2 regions of the Pseudalkalibacillus nanhaiensis genome follow, and region 2 is predicted to be linked to the other one. Evidence: riboswitches for the same ligand, from Rfam matches in the RefSeq annotation. Region 2 holds a riboswitch; the other holds the start of a gene.
The links. Region 2 has a riboswitch for glycine ahead of gcvT (glycine cleavage system aminomethyltransferase GcvT). Riboswitches for the same ligand answer to the same signal wherever they lie in the genome.
Positions count from the first base shown of each region.

Region 1: linked by a shared signal. The riboswitch ahead of sdaAB (L-serine ammonia-lyase, iron-sulfur-dependent subunit beta) and the one ahead of gcvT (glycine cleavage system aminomethyltransferase GcvT) in region 2 are both predicted to bind glycine.

Region 1 covers NZ_CP143541.1:1,183,016-1,193,080, forward strand. The annotation lists gene V1497_RS06165 (competence protein ComK) at 1-424, shown strand, start outside; gene V1497_RS06170 (VVA0879 family protein) at 657-917, shown strand; gene V1497_RS06175 (aminopeptidase) at 986-2,221, opposite strand; gene V1497_RS06180 (nucleoside triphosphate pyrophosphohydrolase) at 2,853-3,185, shown strand; gene V1497_RS06185 (STAS domain-containing protein) at 3,425-4,291, shown strand; gene V1497_RS06190 (DUF6154 family protein) at 4,367-4,627, opposite strand; tRNA gene V1497_RS06195 (tRNA-Gln) at 4,752-4,826, shown strand; gene V1497_RS06200 (hypothetical protein) at 5,198-5,677, shown strand; glycine riboswitch at 5,796-5,898, shown strand; gene sdaAB (L-serine ammonia-lyase, iron-sulfur-dependent subunit beta) at 6,084-6,581, shown strand; gene sdaAA (L-serine ammonia-lyase, iron-sulfur-dependent, subunit alpha) at 6,599-7,573, shown strand; gene V1497_RS06215 (iron-sulfur cluster biosynthesis family protein) at 7,509-7,814, shown strand; gene V1497_RS06220 (nucleoside deaminase) at 8,007-8,555, shown strand; gene V1497_RS06225 (DUF899 family protein) at 8,586-9,491, shown strand; gene V1497_RS06230 (alpha-glucosidase) at 9,728-10,065, opposite strand, start outside.
Region 2 covers NZ_CP143541.1:2,267,776-2,277,840, forward strand. The annotation lists gene V1497_RS11880 (hypothetical protein) at 1-215, opposite strand, end outside; gene V1497_RS11885 (nitronate monooxygenase) at 346-1,407, opposite strand; gene gcvPB (aminomethyl-transferring glycine dehydrogenase subunit GcvPB) at 1,589-3,052, opposite strand; gene gcvPA (aminomethyl-transferring glycine dehydrogenase subunit GcvPA) at 3,049-4,392, opposite strand; gene gcvT (glycine cleavage system aminomethyltransferase GcvT) at 4,412-5,506, opposite strand; glycine riboswitch at 5,714-5,803, opposite strand; gene V1497_RS11905 (DEAD/DEAH box helicase) at 6,058-7,737, shown strand; gene V1497_RS11910 (YqhG family protein) at 7,715-8,506, shown strand; gene V1497_RS11915 (YjdJ family protein) at 8,696-9,172, shown strand; gene V1497_RS11920 (YqzE family protein) at 9,212-9,388, opposite strand; gene V1497_RS11925 (shikimate kinase) at 9,407-9,925, opposite strand; gene comGG (competence type IV pilus minor pilin ComGG) at 9,925-10,065, opposite strand, start outside.

The sequences.
Region 1 (10,065 bases), 1.1 Mb from region 2:
TGAGAGTTGTTTGTTCCATGGTTCGAGCTATAAAGGTCGTGTAGAGGGTGCGACCCATTTGACGAACTACAACCGGATGGTCCCAATCATGATTTGCAATCGAACAGGTATTTATATGTTCCCGACTCAATCGCCTAAATCAGAGGCGTGTCTATGGTTCTCCCATGATCACATTAAAGAAATACAACCACTCGATGCAGAAAGATGTTATGTCTTACTGGGTAATCAAAAGAGTCTGCCTGTGCATGTAAGCAAGGCAGCGATGGAATTGAAGGTTAATCGGACGGCCCAATTCCGCCATTTGATGAATCGGACATCCAACCAAATAAGAACTCCTGTTGAATCAGGAGATTTTGAACAATTCGTCGTCATGGAATCAAGCGGTGCATACGCTTTTACAGAGGAAAACGCTCAGCATCATTAAAGCTCAATCGTTTTTTTATCAGACCCACGGGATGATGTGTAGACAGCTACAGCAGATGTAGCTGTCTCTTTTTTCCGTAAATACGAGTGGTTACCTATCTGTAATGGAAAACACACCAATCATTTAAATGAATTTAATAATCATCTTCTAATATGTAAATAGAAAACATCATGAAACGAGATCAGTCACTCTTTTGGACACCATACTATGTTGGAGGAAGGTGGATCGTAGGATGCTGCAGTACTCTGTGAATGAGTGGGAATCGCACGGCCTTAATCGTTATGGCCAGGAAAAAAGAAAATGGTATTTCCAATGCCCAAACTGTTTACAGATCCAATCCGTTGAACAAATGTTGAAGGAAGGTTACCCACCGGATCTCGCATACTCCTATTGTATGAATTGTCATTATGAAGCGAAGAAAGGAACCTTCGGAAAAGGGAAAATCGTACAAGTGAATCAGAGTAACAAGATTGAAGTATTCGATTTTGCATGAAAAAAGAAGGGATTGGACCTAGAAGTGTTAATCTTAGGGTCCGGTCCCTTCTTCGCTTAAGATGAAAACTAGATTGCCCAGTTTCCATCTTTAAAGAGCTGGATCGTTTCTCCTTCATTTGTTTCAGCAGTGATATCCAGGTCTGCAGAACCAATCATGAAATCGATATGACCACGGCTTTGGTTCACGCCGATTTCTTCAAGCTCTTCTTTCTTGAGATGGCCGACGTCTTTTACAGACATAGTGATTGAGGTTCCGATTGCCAGGTGGCATGCCGCATTTTCATCATATAGCGTATTGTTGAAGATGATTCCCGAATTGGATATTGGTGAATCATAAGGAACGAGCGCTACTTCCCCAAGGAATTTCATACCTTCATCGATGTTCAACAATTGCTCCAGTGTCTCATAGCCTTTTTCAGCAGAGAAATCCACAACCTTACCGTCCTCAAATGTCAGGCTGAAATTGTCGATGATATTGCCCATGGCTGATAATGGTTTCTTACTGGAGACAGTACCATTGACACCATTTTTATGAGGAGTCGTGAACACTTCTTCTGTCGGAAGATTAGGTATGTAAGATGTTCCGAATGTTGACGTGTGACCACCGCCAATCCAGAGATGATCAGGGTGAAGATCAATCTTCAAATCAGTTCCTTCCGATCTGTAATGCAAGGACTTGAAGTGTTTTTCATTAAGGTAATCGACTTTTTCAGTCAGTGACTTGACGTGATCCTCCCAAGCTTTAACAGGATCTTCCTGGTCAATTCGGACGGTCTGGAAGATGGCCTCCCATAATGATTCAATCGCTTCTTCTTCACTCTTTTCAGGAAAAACGCTCTTTGCCCAACCAGCAGTAGGAACGCCGGCGATCGCCCAATGCGTGTCGCCATTCAGCTGTGCTTTTGAAAAGGTTTCAAGCTTTTCTCCTTTATCCTTTTGGACCCACATGAGACGTTCAGGGGAAACGCCTGTAAAGGCACTTGGATCATCACCAGTTATGTTCAATAGTGCATCGTTGTTCTCAACCAAACTGTTGAATTTATCGATGTCCCATTGTTGCAGGTTGTTTTTCAGTGTTTCTTCCGGTGCCTGTTCGAGGTGTACTCGGGAGGTTTCGGAATCATGCCAGTTGACGAATACGTGCTTGCATCCGTTCTCATAAGCATATTTCATCACTTTTCTCGTGAAATCTTTCGCCTCGAGCGGGGACATGATCAATAGTCGTTGTCCCTCTTGAATATTGAGACCAATTTTGACCACTAGTTCTGCATACTGTTCTAACTTCTCTTCAAATGTTTTCATAAAAAATACCCCTCCTTTAGGAAAATTTTATCATAGATTCATAGATGGTGTTAGGAATGAGATTTCAGTCCTCTTTTTAATAGAGGACTGTTATACTTTAGAAAGATATACCATAGATGGGAGAGAGGTGGAGAATTGATTTATAAGTCTAGAGGGAAGAACGAGTATTTGTTCATGTTTTTGTTCGCAATTCTTTTTATTGTTGAAAGCAGCTTAACTTATCGGATCATGATTGTAAGTTGTTATCTTTTCCTTGTATTATTTAGATACGAGTTCCATCTGTATGAGAATAAGGTGTCCTTTGAGACGAGGTGGATTAAGCTGCTTGTTTTCAGGAAGAGACTTCAGCCTGAACAGATTGAGAAAATCTCCTTTAAGCGTGTGGGCTGGTCATCAAAGTGTGCCATCATTCGGGTTAAGGGTTTTTTTCGAATTCGCCTCATCCTTTTTGAACCAGCGGGTCTTTATGAGGATCTTGAGCGATTTGCCATAAATCATCAAATTCCTATAGAAAAGACGAAGGATTATGAATTATTGATAAAGTATTATACATAAAAAGGATGGACAAACGAAACATTTCATCAAGAATTTCGTAAAAAGAAGGAGGAAGTTAGAGGGGGCGATCAGAAACATGCGGGTCTATAATAAGCTCGTCAGGGATAGGATTCCTGAAATCATTGCAAAATCTGGGGATGAATACAGAGCGGAAATACTCAGCGACGATGTTTACAAAACGATGTTAGAAGTGAAAGCAGCCGAAGAGCTCGAAGAATACCGTCAAGCAAATACGCGCACGGAACGTATTGAGGAACTTGCAGATGTACTTGAAGTCATTTATTCGTTAGCAGGTGCCAACGGTTGCTCAGTGGAAAAACTTGAAACCGTAAGGAAAAAGAAGAAGGAACAAAAGGGCGGCTTCTCCCAAAAGATTTTTCTTCAAGATGTCATAGAAAATAAAAAATAAAAACATCCGATTATTAATAAAAAATCCATACGAACGCCTTCAGTTCCTTCGGAGTGTCAGACACTTTGAAAGTAACCCGTCATATCAATGATCAGCTGAGGTGTCAGACACTTCGGAAGAAGCCCGTCATATCAGTGGTCAGCTGAAGTGTCTGACACTTCAGTAAAAATTGGTTGAAGGACATATGTGGATGGTAACGAAGTAGTTATGCGGCATAATTAAGAACATGGGGGGATTTGATGTCAAATCAAGCGGTAAAGAACGATTACATCACACGGTTAGCCAAATCCATCATTGCCAATAAGGTGGAAATTGCAGGACAGATCGTGAGCATGAGAAGTCAGGATATCGATACTGAAAATGATTTCTTTACAGAGGAATCTCTTTTAAGTAGAGCGTTAGATCTCATCCAGCTCATCGGGGATTATTTAGATAAGGATATTGAACATGATATCGGGGAAATCGTCAGCTGGGGAGCTGAAAAAGGTAAACAAGCTGTAGTGGTTGAAGCTCCGATCTCGGAATCGTTAAGGACAACACCATATTATCGTAAAGTGCTTTGGTCTTATGTTGCTGAATTTGCTGAGGAAGAAGATCTTTCACTGGACAAGATCATTGTAATTGCCAATCGCCTGGACGTCATATTAGACCAAGCTGTATATGGATATAGTAAAAGCTTTGTCGAATATAACATTGAAATTGCAGCAAAGTACCATGAGGCGGTATTGGAACTGTCTGTTCCCGTCGTACCTTTATTTGATGGAGTAGCCGTCTTGCCGATCATCGGGGAGGTTGATACAAACCGGGCGAAGCTTATTCAGGATCGAGCGATTGAACGTTGTGAAGAACTGAAGCTCGACCGGATCATCATCGATTTATCCGGGGTTGCCGTAGTGGATACAATGGTAGCAAATCATCTCTTTCAATTGGTGAAGACACTTCGCTTGTTAGGCGTGAAATCACTCTTTACGGGAATCCGAAGTGCCGTAGCCATAACTGCTGTAAATTTAGGGATCGAACTGAAAGATATGAACATATACACGACATTACAACAAGCACTCGATGCTTTGGGTTATGGAAAAGTACGAGAGGAAACCATTTATTAGATTATTGTGTTCTACCAAAACACGTTAGTTCCGAAACGGTACAGAAAAGTACATATTGAAAGGTTAAAAAATTAGCTATTGAAGGTAATCTTCTGTGTAGTCTTGACCCAACGTCACACGACCGATGCCTTCTTCGGCTAATTTTTTTTGTAATCGATCAAGTACGTATAGTGTCACCATTTCAGTCATATCTTCATGAGCCAGTTCATCAAGTAATTCGAAGATTTCCTCTTTACTCTTCACTTCTAATACGCCATATACGATTGGGTACATATCTTCTTCATCAGCTGAAAAATGATATTTGAATGTCTCGTATAAGTCATCTATCCATTGCATTACAATCACCTCGTTCCTTACTTTCCCCTCGAAAAATTAAGCTCATACATTTTGAAAAATACGGTGAAATATTGTAAAATAAACGTATAAAATCGAGTGAACTTCTCATAATAAAAAATGTTGTTGGGCTATAGCCAAGCGGTAAGGCAACGGACTTTGACTCCGTCATGCGCTGGTTCGAATCCAGCTAGCCCAGCCATACATATTAAAAAAACACCTTCAATGGGTGTTTTTTATTTATTAAAAGGCTCTGTTTGCTTTTATTGTTGATATTTAAAGGTTCAAATGGGACTGGCTCTTTACATTAGAGTCAGTCTCATCTTTTTATTAATAGTAAGATGGTACTCATTCCAGAGAATGGTAAAGGGATAGAAGGTTTTATCCAGAAGTGATGTAGAAAATGCGCGGATAGGTTAAACCTATCCATTTAAGGGGGAATACGATGGGAAAGTGGATCCATGCCGTCGTTTTCATGAGTATCATTGGAATCATCTTGTTTTTGTTCCAGGAAATGATTTTCCACCCACATTAGACACGGACCTGTTAGAGGAAGTGGAGGATGCGACCCATTTGATGGATACCGACAACATGCCTCTTACAACGGCTTATATAGCACCTTCAACAGAAGCAGCCCTTGAAGCTTTACCTTTTGAACTTCCTTTACCAGAAAATCTACCTTTTGATGGTAGTCCGTTCGAAGTAGTCGATTTGCTTGATATGAACGAAAAGGACGGTAAGGAGATCAGGGTCAAGTTGAAAAGTGTATTGAACGATGACCCTCTAGAAGGCTGGATTTCAGTTGAAGCGGAGGATGCAACAGGTTCTAGACTCCCAACTGGAATAGCTACCCCAGTCAAATTTTCAGATCAACGCACCGGCCATTTTCAGACGAACCAATCTCTTGAAAGCAGTATGCTTCAATGGACCGAGAATGATATCTGGTACACAATCACGTATTTGAATAAACAGGAAACCTATGATGTACAAAAGCACAAGGAAATTTTGGTCGATTTAGCTGAACAGATCATGGACCAGTTCAATAAACAATAACCGGCCAGTCCACTTAACCTTAGGCAGTCCCTTGTTGTAAGCGATTACGTATCCTTCAGAAAACTTTTGACAAATCGACCTAAAATCCGACATAATGAAATAAGAATCGAATATGCGAATGAAGGTCGTGGGAGAGTCGGAAGCCGTACACCGACACCGAAGGAGCAAGTTCCAAAAAGCCTTGGAGCAAATCTCTCAGGTAAACGAACTACGATCTGACGCATCTCTGGAGAGCGCGAGAGCCACCAAAGGGGTAGTAAGTAATAAACTCTCAGGTAAAAAGGACAGAGCAGGTGACATCACCTTCTTTGTCCTTTTTTTGCGCGCAAAAAATGAATCGTGTTTTTCATGACAGGGAAGAGTTTGGTGATAATCGTTTCCCTATCGGATAGGAGGCGTTAGATAAATGGGATATAACAGTTGTTTTGATATTATAGGTCCAATTATGGTCGGTCCGTCCAGTTCTCATACTGCTGGTGCTGTATGGATTGGTCGTGTTGTTTATGAATTGCTTGGGAAAGAGCCCGAAGAAGTAGAAATCCAATTGTTTGATTCATTTGCAGAAACGTATCAAGGTCATGGAACAGATAAAGCTCTCTTAGGCGGATTGTTAGGATACGACACAGAGGATGAACGCATCAAGCATGCCTATGCATTGGCTGAGGAGGCCAACCTTTCATATGACTTTACTTTTGCAGATTCATGTGAGGAGTTCGATCATCCGAATGTTGCTATCGTGCATGCCAAAGCGGATGGACGCTCCATCGTGGTCGGTGGCGCATCGGTCGGAGGCGGCCTTTCGAAGATCTTCCGTGTGAACAGCGAGAAGACGGATTTTTCAATCAGTACGACGGATGACCTGAAAAAGTTAAGAGAATCTTTCTCAGAAGCTGTTGGTCGATAATTGTGGAGGTGAATACGATGGATATTCAATCAACAATCGATTTAATCGATTATTGTGAACGTGAAAACAAAACCATTGCTGAAGCAATGATTGATCAAGAACAAGTGAGATCAGGGCGTTCAAGAGAACAAATCTTCGAAATGATGAAAGAACGCTTCTTGAAAATGCAAAGTGCTGTCCAGGATGGATTGAATGATGCATCCGAGGCACCGAGCGGGATTTCAGGCGGTGATGCCGTGAAGATGAAGAAATATATTGAAGCGGGAGATATGCTCTCCGGTTCAATCATTAGTGATGCTATGGCCTGTTCAATGGCGACGTCTGAAACCAATGCACGGATGGGTGTCATTGTCGCCACCCCGACAGCTGGAGCAGCGGGTATATTACCTGGTGTGCTGTTTTCGCTGCAAAAGAACACAGATTTGGAAGACGATGACCTTGTCATGGGCTTGTTTACAGCAAGTATGCTCGGGTATATTATTGCGAACCGCTCTTTCATTTCAGGCGCAGCAGGAGGCTGTCAGGCAGAAGTAGGTTCTGCGACAGCAATGGCAGCTGGCACCATTGTAGAATTGAAGGGTGGATCTCCCCGACAAGCCGTCCATTCCACAGCAATTGCAATGAAATCTCTTCTTGGTCTTGTATGTGATCCAGTTGCAGGGCTCGTAGAGGTGCCTTGCATAAAGCGGAATGTCATCGGGACGTCGATTGCATTTTCAGCTGCAGATATGGGGTTGGCGGGCATTGAAAGCCGCATTCCATGTGACGAAGTGATTGATACGATGTATGATATAGGTAAAGATATGCCAAGAGCCCTCAAAGAGACGGCTTTGGGAGGACTTGCGATCACACCGACTGGCCAAAAGGTGAAGGAACGACTGTTTTCAAAGTCTAGTTTGGTTGATCAACTCCGAGGAGGAAACGAACATGCAGATGACCGTAACGGAAAAAGCACTGCATCAACTGAAACTGCTGAAACTGGCGGAAGGTAAAATCCTTCGCATTGATGCCGAGATGATGGGCGGATGTGGGACGATGATGAAATTCAAACTGATTGAAGATGAGTCACGAAAAGGGGATGACGTCATCCAAGCAGCCGGAATTGATTTCTATGTCGACCTTTTTACAAAACGGAACCTCGATGATGAACTGACATTGGATTATGATGACGAAACAGGATTCATATTCGAATCGGAATGGGGTCCGATGGGCCTCGAATGTCATCTTGCATAGCAACGCAATTTAGAACTGTCTGGACCAGGCAGTTCTATTTTTTGGTCCTGGGAGACTGTATAAGACGAGTTGGATATTGGTAACAACTTTCATAGTGTTCTGTGATATGAACTCTTCGTGTATGCTTCGCTTCATTTCTGTTCAGGTTAGTAGAGACAACCAGGATGTATTGATAAAAGGAAGTGAGCCTATTTGGGACTGTTGGAGCAAGATCGGTATTATTTACAAATTGCCCTGGAAGAAGGGGAGATAGCGGAACAGGAAAGCGGTACTCCATTTGGATCGGTACTCGTAAAGGAAGATGGTACGTTGTATAGGCGGGATCGTAATCGCGTCTATCTCAAGTTTGATCCAACAGCACACGCAGAGTTGGAAGTGATCCGAAACAGTAGTAAAGACTTGCTGAAAGAAGGGGCAGGACGCCACTTCACGCTTTATACAACCGTTGAACCATGTGTCATGTGCACAGGTGCCATCTTTCATTCCAATATCGCAAGGGTCGTTTGGGCCTTGGATGATGACAATGTTGGTGGTTTCCGGCTCATGTATTCAAATCCTGAAACGAAACACCGGTTCAATGCGATCCAGTGGTCGTCGATGCCTTTTGGAGACCTAGCCGTCATCCAGCGTGACCGTATGCTTCGGTGGTGTGCTCAAAACAATTTGACGATGAGCTGGCCCGAAATCGACAAAAGAAGAAAAAGGACTCTTCGGGTTGATGAAGAATGTTTCCTTGTATGAGATCTTAAAAAACATTTAGGAGGTCTGTTCATGCAAGTGCAAACTTTGCTTGAAGAAATTAATCAATTATCTCAAGAGATCCAAAAGAAGAAGAAACAATTAGCAGAAATGAGAAAAGAAGTACCTGAACAACAAGTCGAAAATTACGTTTTCACAGATCGAGATCATGAATCTGTGACACTTTCTGAGCTGTTTTTAGATAAAGACGAGTTGATCGTCATTCATAACATGGGTGTAAGCTGTAATTATTGCACACTTTGGGCAGATGGATTCAATGGCGTATACCACCATCTTATTGAGCGTGCAGCATTCGTGGTCAGTACACCAGACGAACCTCGTGTGCAAGAAGATATAGCAGCAGAGCGGGGTTGGAAATTCCCGATGGTTTCAACGAAAGGGACAACCTTCAAACAGGACATGGGCTATGCCGATGGTGACTCTCCTCATCCTGGGGTTTCGACCTTCCGAAAAGATGAGAAGGGGAACATTTATCACCACGCACATGCGCCTCTGGGTCCAGGTGATGATTTTTGTGCAGTTTGGCATTTATTCGATCTTTTACCTAAAGGACAAGCTGGATTCGTACCAAAGCGAAAGATCAATCAGCATGTTCCATTGCAGTTGACGAACAACGTAGCTGTACAGGTCAATGATTATTCTGAGGCCGTTGACTTCTATAAAAATGTGATAGGCATGAAAGTAGAAAAGACGTATGACTCTGAAACGAAGATGTCAATGAACGGAACCAACCTCTTTATTGAAAAATCAAAGGGTAATGATGTGTTCTTTGAATTTTCAACGGATGATTTTGAGAACATGAAAAGCCGCCTGTTAGAAAACGGGTGCAAAATAACCGAGGAGCACAGCTCAACGAGCATTATGGTAAAGGATCCATACGGCTTAAATTTCCACTTGTTCGAAAGCAGTATTAAATAAAGGTTAAAGCGGACAGCCCTGTCGCAGGACAGGGCTGTTTTTTTGAGCGTTGGATTAGGATTATAGAAACTGGTGCATAAATTCGTGATATAGGTTCATAATTTTCTGTTTGGGTTCATAATTCTCCGTTTGGATTCATTTTTTCTGAAATAGGTTCATAATGAGAAAGCTAGACCTGAACCTAAACAATGAAAAAGGGATGACGCTGCTCCAGCAGTTCATCCCTTTATATACCATTATATATAGACGCGTGTTTCGTAAGGTTGAAGGTTCCATTCATCCTGATTTTCGTAATTTGAAAGGATGATTTTGTTATTCTTCAGTTCAGTAAGTTCCTTTGACTGCAACTTTACATGCTCAGCACTCAAATTCGTGACAACGAATGCTTTCTCGCCACCTAAAGTTCGGGTGTACACATAGAGTTGAGGGTGATCGGGCAACAATAAATCGTAGTTTCCATAAATGAGAACATCGTGATTCTTTCTTAGCTGAATCATTTTTTTATAAAATGCGAGAATCGAGTTTGGGTCGTGTTGTTGCGCTTTGACGTTCAGTGTTTCGTAATTTGGATTCA
Region 2 (10,065 bases):
ATGTAATTCCCTAACAATGACCCAAACACTGCTGCTTCCGAAATCTTTGTAAGTGAATCACCTTTGGTCCCGAATAGCAACGACACTACAATAAAGAAACAAGCACCGAAAAATAATGTGTTATAAAGGTTAGTATTGAAGAAAACGGAAACCCCGACAAGCAATCCAATTTCTAGGGCTAATACGAAAAATACGAAAATCAAATATTTCTTCAACTGAATTCCACCCCTTTTTTTATTCACACTACATATACGGCTAATAAAAGGAATGGTTTCTAAAAATTTAGAAAAAATTTCCGTAATTTTACAAGTTATTACATTAATCCTTAATCAGAGGTTTCTACAATCAATTTAGTAAACCATTGATATCACTAACTAATTTTCCGAAAAGTTCTTTAACTGTAGTATTCTCACTCATCCTGCTACCTTGCCCAGACCATAAAGACATGAATCTTGTATCTCCTTGCTTCATGGCCTCACTACGGATAGGTTTTGTCAAACTATTTTGGATCGGATAAGGTGCTATCAAAACCCCTTCACCCGTTAACTGATGAATAAAATAATTATTAATGCCCCTTGCTGCCTTTCCAGAAAAGGCTGTAGTTATAACGGTCTGCTCTTCAGTTGAAGTAAGAACAGCCCTTTTATGGAATTCATTTGCCCCACTTTCTTTAGTGGTTAAAAAAGCAGTCCCCATTTGAACTCCCTCAGCACCTAGCATTGAAGCTGCTGCAAAGCCACGTCCATCCATAATTCCACCTGAGGCTATGACTGGAATATGAACATAATCCTTAACTTGTGGAACAAGCGCCATCGTACCAATCAGTCCATTGTTAGAATGACCAATAAAGGTTGCCCTGTGACCACCTGCTTCGCTTCCCTGAGCAACTACAGCATCCATACCTGCTTCTTCTACCGCTTTTGCTTCCTCAACTGTAGTAGCTGTTCCAACAACAATGATATTGTGCTTTTTTAAACGTGTTATTATTTCTTTGTCCGGAATTCCAAACGTGAAGGAACATATCGGAACCTCCTCATGAATGACAATATCTATTAACTCTGTAATTCCTAAAGACGTCTTGATTTCTGGTAATTCATCAGGCAATTTCAACTTTTCACGAAAAGGCCCAAGAGATTCAAAGCTCTTACGAAGATCTGTTTCCGACACAAACTGCTCTTTTACAACAAATAAGTTGACCCCAAATGGCTTATTCGTACGTTTCTTCACTTCTTGTATAGAACTCGTTAACTTCTCTGCAGTAAAGTATCCAGCACCAATAATCCCCAGTCCTCCTTCATTACTTACCTCAGAGACTAGTTCAGGAGTTGTTGGACCACCTGCCATGGGTGCTTGAATAATAGGGTATTCGACGCCGAAAAGAGTTGATAGTCTTGTCTTGTTCCACATGATATCACTCCCAAAGATGAGATTCTAAAGCTTCTCTGCAGTTTCCTTGCCCTTTCACTGAATAATGAACAGCAATCTATTACTCTAAATTTCAACAAATATTCCGACCATCCTTCTTTATTCGCTTGCAAAAAAATAAACCCCCACCAGCTGCCTGGTGAGGGTTTTGTCTATCATCTTATTATTGTTTTTGGTAACGAAGGATCGGTTTACGTGCGGCAGTTGTCTCGTCCATCCGTTTGATGATGGTGTTGTGAGGCGCTTGTTGGACAACCTCTGGAGACTCTTCTGCTTCCTTCGCGATTTGGATCATCGCTTCAATGAATTCGTCCAATGTTTCCTTCGATTCCGTTTCCGTCGGCTCGATCATCATACATTCCTCTACATTAAGCGGGAAGTAGATGGTCGGCGGGTGATAACCGAAATCAAGAAGACGTTTTGCCATATCGAGCGTACGGACGCCAAGCTTCTTCTGACGCTTACCGGAGATAACGAATTCGTGCTTACAATGCTGCTCGTATGGAAGCTCGAAGTGAGGCGCAAGCTTACGCATCATGTAGTTCGCATTCAAGACAGCATAGTCACTGACCTTCTTCAAGCCTTCACGGCCCATCGTGAGAATGTACGTGTAAGCACGGACATTGATGCCGAAGTTGCCGTAGAATGGCTTCACTCGACCAATGGAATCCGGCACATTGTAATCGAACACATAGCCTTCTTCTGTTTTCTTCAAGATCGGCTTCGGAAGGAATGGTTTCAAGTCCTCCTTCACGCCGACAGGACCAGATCCTGGACCTCCACCGCCATGTGGTCCGGTAAAGGTTTTATGAAGATTCAAGTGAACGACGTCAAAGCCCATATCCCCAGGCCGCGTACGTCCCATGATGGCGTTCATGTTCGCGCCGTCATAGTACAGCTTACCGCCAGCTTCGTGGATGATGCGTGCCATATCAAGAATATGCTCTTCAAAAAGCCCCAATGTGTTCGGGTTCGTCAGCATCAAGGCCGCTGTGTCATCCCCGACAACACGCTTCAAGTCTTCCAAGTCGACGAGACCGTTTTCGTCAGATTTAACCGTGACCGCTTCAAATCCTGCGACAACTGCGGATGCAGGGTTCGTTCCGTGCGCTGAGTCAGGAACGATGACCTTCGTACGGTGGTGATCACCATTCTTTTCATGATAAGCCCGGATCATCATCAATCCAGTCCACTCACCGTGTGCACCTGCAGCTGGTTGAAGGGTAACCTCATCCATACCTGTGATTTCTTCAAGGGACGTTTGCAGGTCGTAAAGCATTTCCATCGCACCTTGGACCGTATCCTCGTCCTGATACGGATGGATGTGTGCGAATCCAGGAATGCGCGCCACATCTTCGTTGATTTTCGGGTTGTACTTCATCGTACAAGAACCTAACGGATAGAATCCAGAGTCTACGCCGTGGTTCCGCTTCGATAGCGCTGTATAGTGGCGCATAATCTGAAGCTCGGAAACCTCTGGTAGATCAGGCTCTTCTTCACGGATATAATCCGCATCTAACATTTCTTCAATGGGAGTTTCAGGAACATCGAGTTCCGATAGGCTGTATCCTTTTCGTCCAGGTTTCGATAATTCAAAAATGAGTGCTTGATCCTTTTCGTGACTCATTGGACTCCCCCCAATTCTTTAGCAAATGTGTCAATTTCCTCTTTCGTACGTTGCTCCGTCACGGCAACGAGCATATGCTGGTCAAGCTCAGGGTGATATTGCCCTAAGTCGTATCCGCCGATGAAGCCTTTTTCAAGAAGCGACTTGTTGATTTCGCTCACAGGCTTCGACACCTTAACGACAAGCTCGTTGAAGAATTTGCCCTGGAAGTGAACGTCAAGACCGTTCTCTTCAAGCTTCTTCTTCGCATAGTGTGCTTTTTGTAGGTTTTGAATCGCGATCTCTTTGATTCCTTTTTTACCGAGGGCTGTCATCGCAACAGAAGCAGCCAATGCATTCAATGCCTGGTTGGAACAGATGTTGGAAGTCGCTTTGTCACGACGGATATGCTGTTCGCGCGCTTGCAACGTCAGAACGAATCCACGTTGTCCTTCTTCATCTGTCGTTTGTCCGACAAGACGTCCTGGAACCTTACGCATCAATTTTTTCGTCGTCGCAAAATAACCGCAGTGTGGTCCACCAAATGCTGCTGGGATACCGAATGGCTGAGCATCACCAATCACGATGTCTGCACCGAACTTACCAGGAGGTGTCAACGCTCCAAGAGAAAGTGGATTGCTGGAAACGACGAACATCGCTTTTTCTTGATGGACGATCTCTTCAATTTCCTTCAATGGCTCGATTTGTCCGAAAAAGTTCGGATACTGCACGATGACACACGCTGTATCCCCATCCACCGCTGCTTTCAGGGCTTCAAGGTCCGTCGTGCCGTTCGTTGCTTCGATCTCAACGACCTCGAGGTTCGGTCCCTTTGCATACGTATGAAGGACACTTAACGCTTCAGGGTGTACGCTCTTCGATACGATTACTTTGTTCTTACGTGTTTGTGCTGCACTTAGGAAAGCCGCTTCAGCAAGCGCTGTCTGGCCATCGTACATGGACGAGTTCGCAACTTCCATCCCTGTAAGCTCACAAATCATCGTTTGGAATTCAAAAATCGCTTGAAGCTCACCTTGAGAGATTTCCGGCTGGTAAGGCGTATAAGCTGTATAAAATTCAGAGCGTGAAATGACGTGATTCACGATGGAAGGGATGTAATGATCATAAACCCCTGCACCTAGGAAAGACGCGTAGTCCTTCGTATTCACGTTCTTAGCTGCAAGCTTCGTCATCTTCTTCATCAGATCCGGCTCAGGGATCGCTTCAGAAATATTCAAATCGCCTTTGAATCTTACATTCTCAGGGATATCTTCAAAAAGCTCATCAATCGAGTCAATGCCGATTTCAGCGAGCATCTCTTTTTCGTCTTGTTCAGTCATTGGTAAGTAACGAAATTTCACCGTTCATTCCCCCTTATGGTTAACGTTTATAGAAAGGTGTTTTAACAACCTGTGCTTTTAGTCTGCGTTTACGGACCTGAACCTCAACTTCCGTTCCGAGCTCCGTATATTGGGTATCAATGATGGCAAGTCCAAGGTTCTTGCCTAACGTCGGAGACTGTGTTCCCGTCGTCACTTCACCGATCTTTTCATCATTTTTGAACACTTCATAGTGCGTACGTGGAATCCCTTTGTCGATCATTTCGATTCCGACGAGCTTACGCTTAAGCCCTTCTTCCTTCTGCTTGATCAACGCTTCCTTCCCGATGAAGTCCGCTTCCTTTTTCAGCTTGACTGCAAAGCCGATTCCAGCTTCCAATGGAGAGATTTCGGACGTCAACTCTTGTCCGTAAAGAGCAAGACGCGCTTCAAAGCGTAACGTGTCACGCGCACCGAGACCGATCGGAAGCACGCCGTCTTCTTTTCCTGTCTCTAAAATCGTTTTCCAGAGCGTTGCCGCATCTTCTGCGTCACAATAGATCTCAAAGCCATCTTCCCCTGTATAACCTGTGCGTGAAACAAGCGCCTTCGTTCCGTCCAACTCAACGTCTTCCGCAAATTTGAAGAATCCGATTTGTGAAAGATCGTAGTCCGTCAGCTTTTGAAGGACTTGTTCTGCCAATGGACCTTGAAGAGCGAGCTGGGCTACATCATCTGAAATGTTTTTGATTTCAACGTCGCCTTTTTTGTTTTTCAGCATCCAGTCAAAATCTTTTTCCGTATTGGCTGCGTTCACGACGAGAAGATAATCTTCATCCGCACGCTTGTAGACGAGAAGATCGTCCACCGTGCCTCCATCCTCATAGCACATTGCCGTATACTGGGCACCGCCATCGTTCAATTTGGAGACATCATTCGTGAGTACATATTGAAGATAGTCTTCTGCATCCGGACCTTTGACCGTGATTTCACCCATGTGGGAAACATCGAAGAGTCCAGCTTTCGTACGGACCGCCTCATGCTCCTCTTTAATGCTTGAAAATTGGACTGGAAGCTCCCAGCCGCCAAAGTCGATCACCTTCGCTCCATATTCTTTATAGAGTTCAAATAATGGCGTTCGAAGTAAAGTTGACATGTGCATCTCTCCTTCTATTTCATTCTTCGTTAATCTGCTGCTAGATTTGGCTTTTTTAAGCAAATATTAAAAATTTTCATGCAAAAAGAAAAGACAAAGAAGACTCGAAAGTCCCTCTGTCCTTGATACCTGAAAGTTTATCGCAGTTCATACGACCTGCGAATGTCCCCTTTGGTGGCTCCTCGTAAGGAACACTCTCCAGAGTTGCGTCAAACAAGAGTCCGCTTGCCTGAGAGATTCGCATCAGCTTGCTCCTTCGGCGCTACTTTCGACAGTAGACTCTCCCCTTGTTCTCATTCGCAAATATGTGATTGAAGCAAGCCGAAAATTCCGGCTGTTAACAGCAAATCGATTGCAGCAATTATATTTCTAAGTCAGCTTGTTCATACTAAGTATGAAACTAGTTCTATCTTATCATCGAACTACGTAAAATGACAATTATCTTTTCTATGAAAGCGTTCTATTTTTTCATATAAACGAACAATACATAGTTCCATATTTTGAATGTTCGTTCATGTACTTCATTTTACATTCGGAAAGGGTTTTCGTGTATGACGTTTACTATCCATCATGATCAATCCTGGACTCAAGATTTCCTTAAACGCTTGGACGAGGATGGTCCATGGGCGAATTGGGAGCTTTATAAACTTGCATTGGAAGCAGAAAAGAGCTTGATCATCCCTGAATTTCTCGGCTTACAGGCACCGAGGCATATTCCACATGTCCAGATCCTCCCCCACCAGTTGGAGGTAGCAAGGAAGGTCATCGAGGACATGAACGGAAAAGGAATTCTGGCAGACGAAGTAGGTTTAGGGAAAACGATTGAAGCCGGGCTAATCATGAAAGAATACATGATCCGAGGACTTGCGAAGAAAATTCTCGTCCTTGTGCCAGCTTCACTCGTCCTTCAATGGACCCATGAGCTGAACTCGAAATTCCTCATCCCTGCGGTTCCTCAGAAAAAGGCCTATGTGTGGGAGCAATGTGATGTTGTCGTGTCATCGATCGACACGGCCAAGCGAAGCCCGCATCGGGATATCGTCTTGAACCAGGATTATGACCTTATCATTATTGATGAAGCCCATAAGCTGAAAAACAAGAAAACGAAAAACTATGAATTCGTCCAGCACTTGAAGAAGAAATATTGTCTCCTTCTTACAGCAACACCGATCCAGAACCGGGTTGAAGAAGTCTTCAACCTCGTTTCGCTCTTGAAGCCGGGGCATCTCGGAAACGAAGAATATTTTGATGAAGCTTATCGATCCGGCAAATACGATGTTCAAAACGAGGAAAAGCTGAAGCAGCTGATCAACAAAGTAATGGTCCGGAACCGTCGGGAGGATACCGGTCTCAAATGGCCGAAGCGGATCGTCAAAACGATTCCAATCACCCTGTCCCCAAGCGAACGAACGCTTTATGACCGGATTACCAATACACGGAAAAATACAGCACTCGGGCAGCAGCATGCGTTTTCGACCATCACGTTGCAACGGGAGGTGTGCAGCAGTCGTGAAGCTGTTTTCCTAACCTTGAAGGCGATGTCGGAAAAAGAAGGGATCAGCGATGCGGCTCGCGAATCGGCACTTTCCCTCATGGAGGAGATTGAAAATGTCGATCGGAATTCCAAGGCGGAAAAAGCGCTAGAAATCATCCAGTCGATCGATGACAAAGTGATCATCTTCACCGAGTACCGGGCGACACAATTGTATTTGCAATGGTACTTAAAGCAGCACGGAATCAGCTCCGTTCCATTCCGTGGAGGATTCAAACGGAACAAGAAGGATTGGATGACGCACCTGTTCAAAAATCATGCGAAGGTGTTGATTGCGACCGAAGCTGGCGGCGAGGGAATCAACCTCCAATTTTGTCAGCACATCATCAACTATGACTTGCCATGGAATCCAATGCGGATCGAGCAGCGGATCGGCCGTGTCCACCGGATCGGTCAGGAACACGATGTTCATATCTACAATTTTGCTACTGAAAACACAATTGAAGAACATATCCTGCGCTTACTCTATGAAAAGATCAATTTGTTTGAAAACGTCATCGGAGATTTGGATGAAATTTTATCCCGTGTTGGGATGAAAAACATTGAACAACACATCCGGGACATTTTCTATGATTCTGAAACCGACGGAGAAGTGAGGATCAAGATGGACAATCTGACTTCGTTATTGACCTATTCGAATGAGGAGGGCGATTCCCTTGCTTCAGAAGGACATTCATAATTTTCTAGAAAACTACTTCAAAGCGAATGAATGTGAGTTGCTTGAAAGACACAATCACCTTCTTCACGTCCAATTGACGATCGAGCTCGATAAACATTTGATGAACCGGCCGTTCTACTGGCATTATCAACAGTTGACCGGTGCCGAACCGAATCCGATGAAGCTGAAGCTGGTCACCGAGCAGGTCGAAGGTGAAGACGGGGAATTCGTCCATTTCGGCTCACCGAGACTGCACCAAATTTTTCAATCCACGAGAAAACTCGGGTCCTACATCCGGCTTTATGAAAATGTCCAACAGGGGAACAGCGGCTATGTCCCCCTCGTCCCTTGGCTTGGCTTGAACGTCAAGGTTTCCTATCAATGTGACCGGAAAAAGGATTTCCTTCACTCGATCGGGTTGAATCTGATAAACGGGATGATGGTCAGTGACTTCCAATCGGTGCTTGAACAGAAGGCACTGACTCCGAAAATCCCTGATTACTGCTACACGATGAGTACGTTGATCAAGCCTGTGAGCGGTGTAAAGCGGATTGAAGCCTACCTCGAGCAGGTCATCCAATCCGACGATCCGCAATGGTCGATCGATGCACGGAAACGCTGGCAGGAGGATGATGAATTACTTGATCACTTTTATCAGGATGTCGAAGAGCTTCCGGAAAGCTACCATGTGGAAAAACAAGCGCTTCGGGACCTCTACGAACCGAAAGTGATCGTCGAAATCATCAACGGCGGCATGTTCTACGTCTCCAACGACACGATGATGAATTAGAAGAGGGGTATTGTGGAGGATGACTCGGTTACGGGTTCATCCTCTTTTTTGTTAGGTGCTGTTCGTTACCATCAACGCGACTTTTGCTCCTCATAGGGACGAATAGCCTCTCACCTTACAAAAGACACCTCTCTCTATGATTGCAATTTATGGTAGACTTGAAGTGGATTTAGGAGAGGGGATGGGTCAATGAGCTTGATCATTCAGATTGTTTTTGCGTTGCTTTTATTTTTCTTTTCTTCAGCAGTTGCCTGGTATGAGGGGAGTGCGTTGCTTGAGCATCCATCGGAATGGAAGCATTCGGCACCGTTCTCGCAAATGATGAATGAGGAAGTCGTCCAGAAGGGCGATCTTTATCCGATCGATTTCTTCGTATATGCGGCTAAATTTCAACCGACGTTTCCGTTATTAATGGCCATTAGCCTTATCTATATCTTCGTTGTGCTTGCTCACCATTATTTAAGTGGACGTGCTTCAAGTATTGGCTTTGCCGTACTGAGTCTGATCCTTTTAGCATGTGCCGGTCTGATCGTGAATTCGCCGACTGAAGGCGGCCAGATTTTCACACGTCTTTTCTTCATCGTCGGTCTCTTGTGCGGTGCCTATTCATTTGTACAAGCCTTTCGCATCAAAAAACAAATGAAAGCGAAAAAAGCAGAAGCCTAATCGAACGGAAAAAGGATCGACCTCGAGGTCAATCCTTTTTTATTTCCGCTTGATCAGCATGGAAATCGCCATTGGGACGAGGCCGAACCATTTCACAGAGGGAGGCGCTTTTTCTACTTTCCGCTCCTTCTTCTTCTGCATGCGGTCTTCCTTCGGCTGATCGACATATTTGACGAATTGCTGCGTCAAGAATTTCACAAGGTCGTTCAACGACATGGTGATCACCCGTTTTTATTACTCATTCTCGTCAAACTCCGTCTGTTTTATCCATTGAATAATTTCTTCCACAATCTCATCGATCGGTTTATCATCGGTCTTTACCGTTAAATGCCCTTCTCGATAAAAGGGTTGACGCTTTTCGAGCAGCTGTGCCATTTCCGCTTTCGATTTTCCTTTTGCCAACGGGCGATTATCTCGCTCTGAAATCCGTTCATAAATCGTCTCAACATCGGCTTCCAGGTTAATGATGTAGCCATGTTCCTTCATATATGCCCGGTTCGCTTCCCTTAACACGGCACCACCACCCGTTGTGATGATCACATCGTGCTTCGGAACCTCTTCAAGAGCTTGCTGTTCTTCATCCCTGAAATAAGATTCGCCCTTTTGCTGAAAAATCGACGGAATGTCCATGTTATGTTTTTCTTCAATATAATCGTCCAGATCGATAACCTCGACTTTCATCCGTTCCGCAAGCGCTTTTCCAATTGTCGTTTTTCCAGCACCCATGAAGCCTGTCAGATAAATTGTTTTCATCAAATCACCACCCATTTTAGAACCCGTTTGTTTACATAATCATAATACAAGAAACCTGTACCTTTACCAATGTCATCAAGCTCGGCTTCTAAACGGACGACATACGTGTTTGGATCATAGCTGGACACGGAAAAACGCAC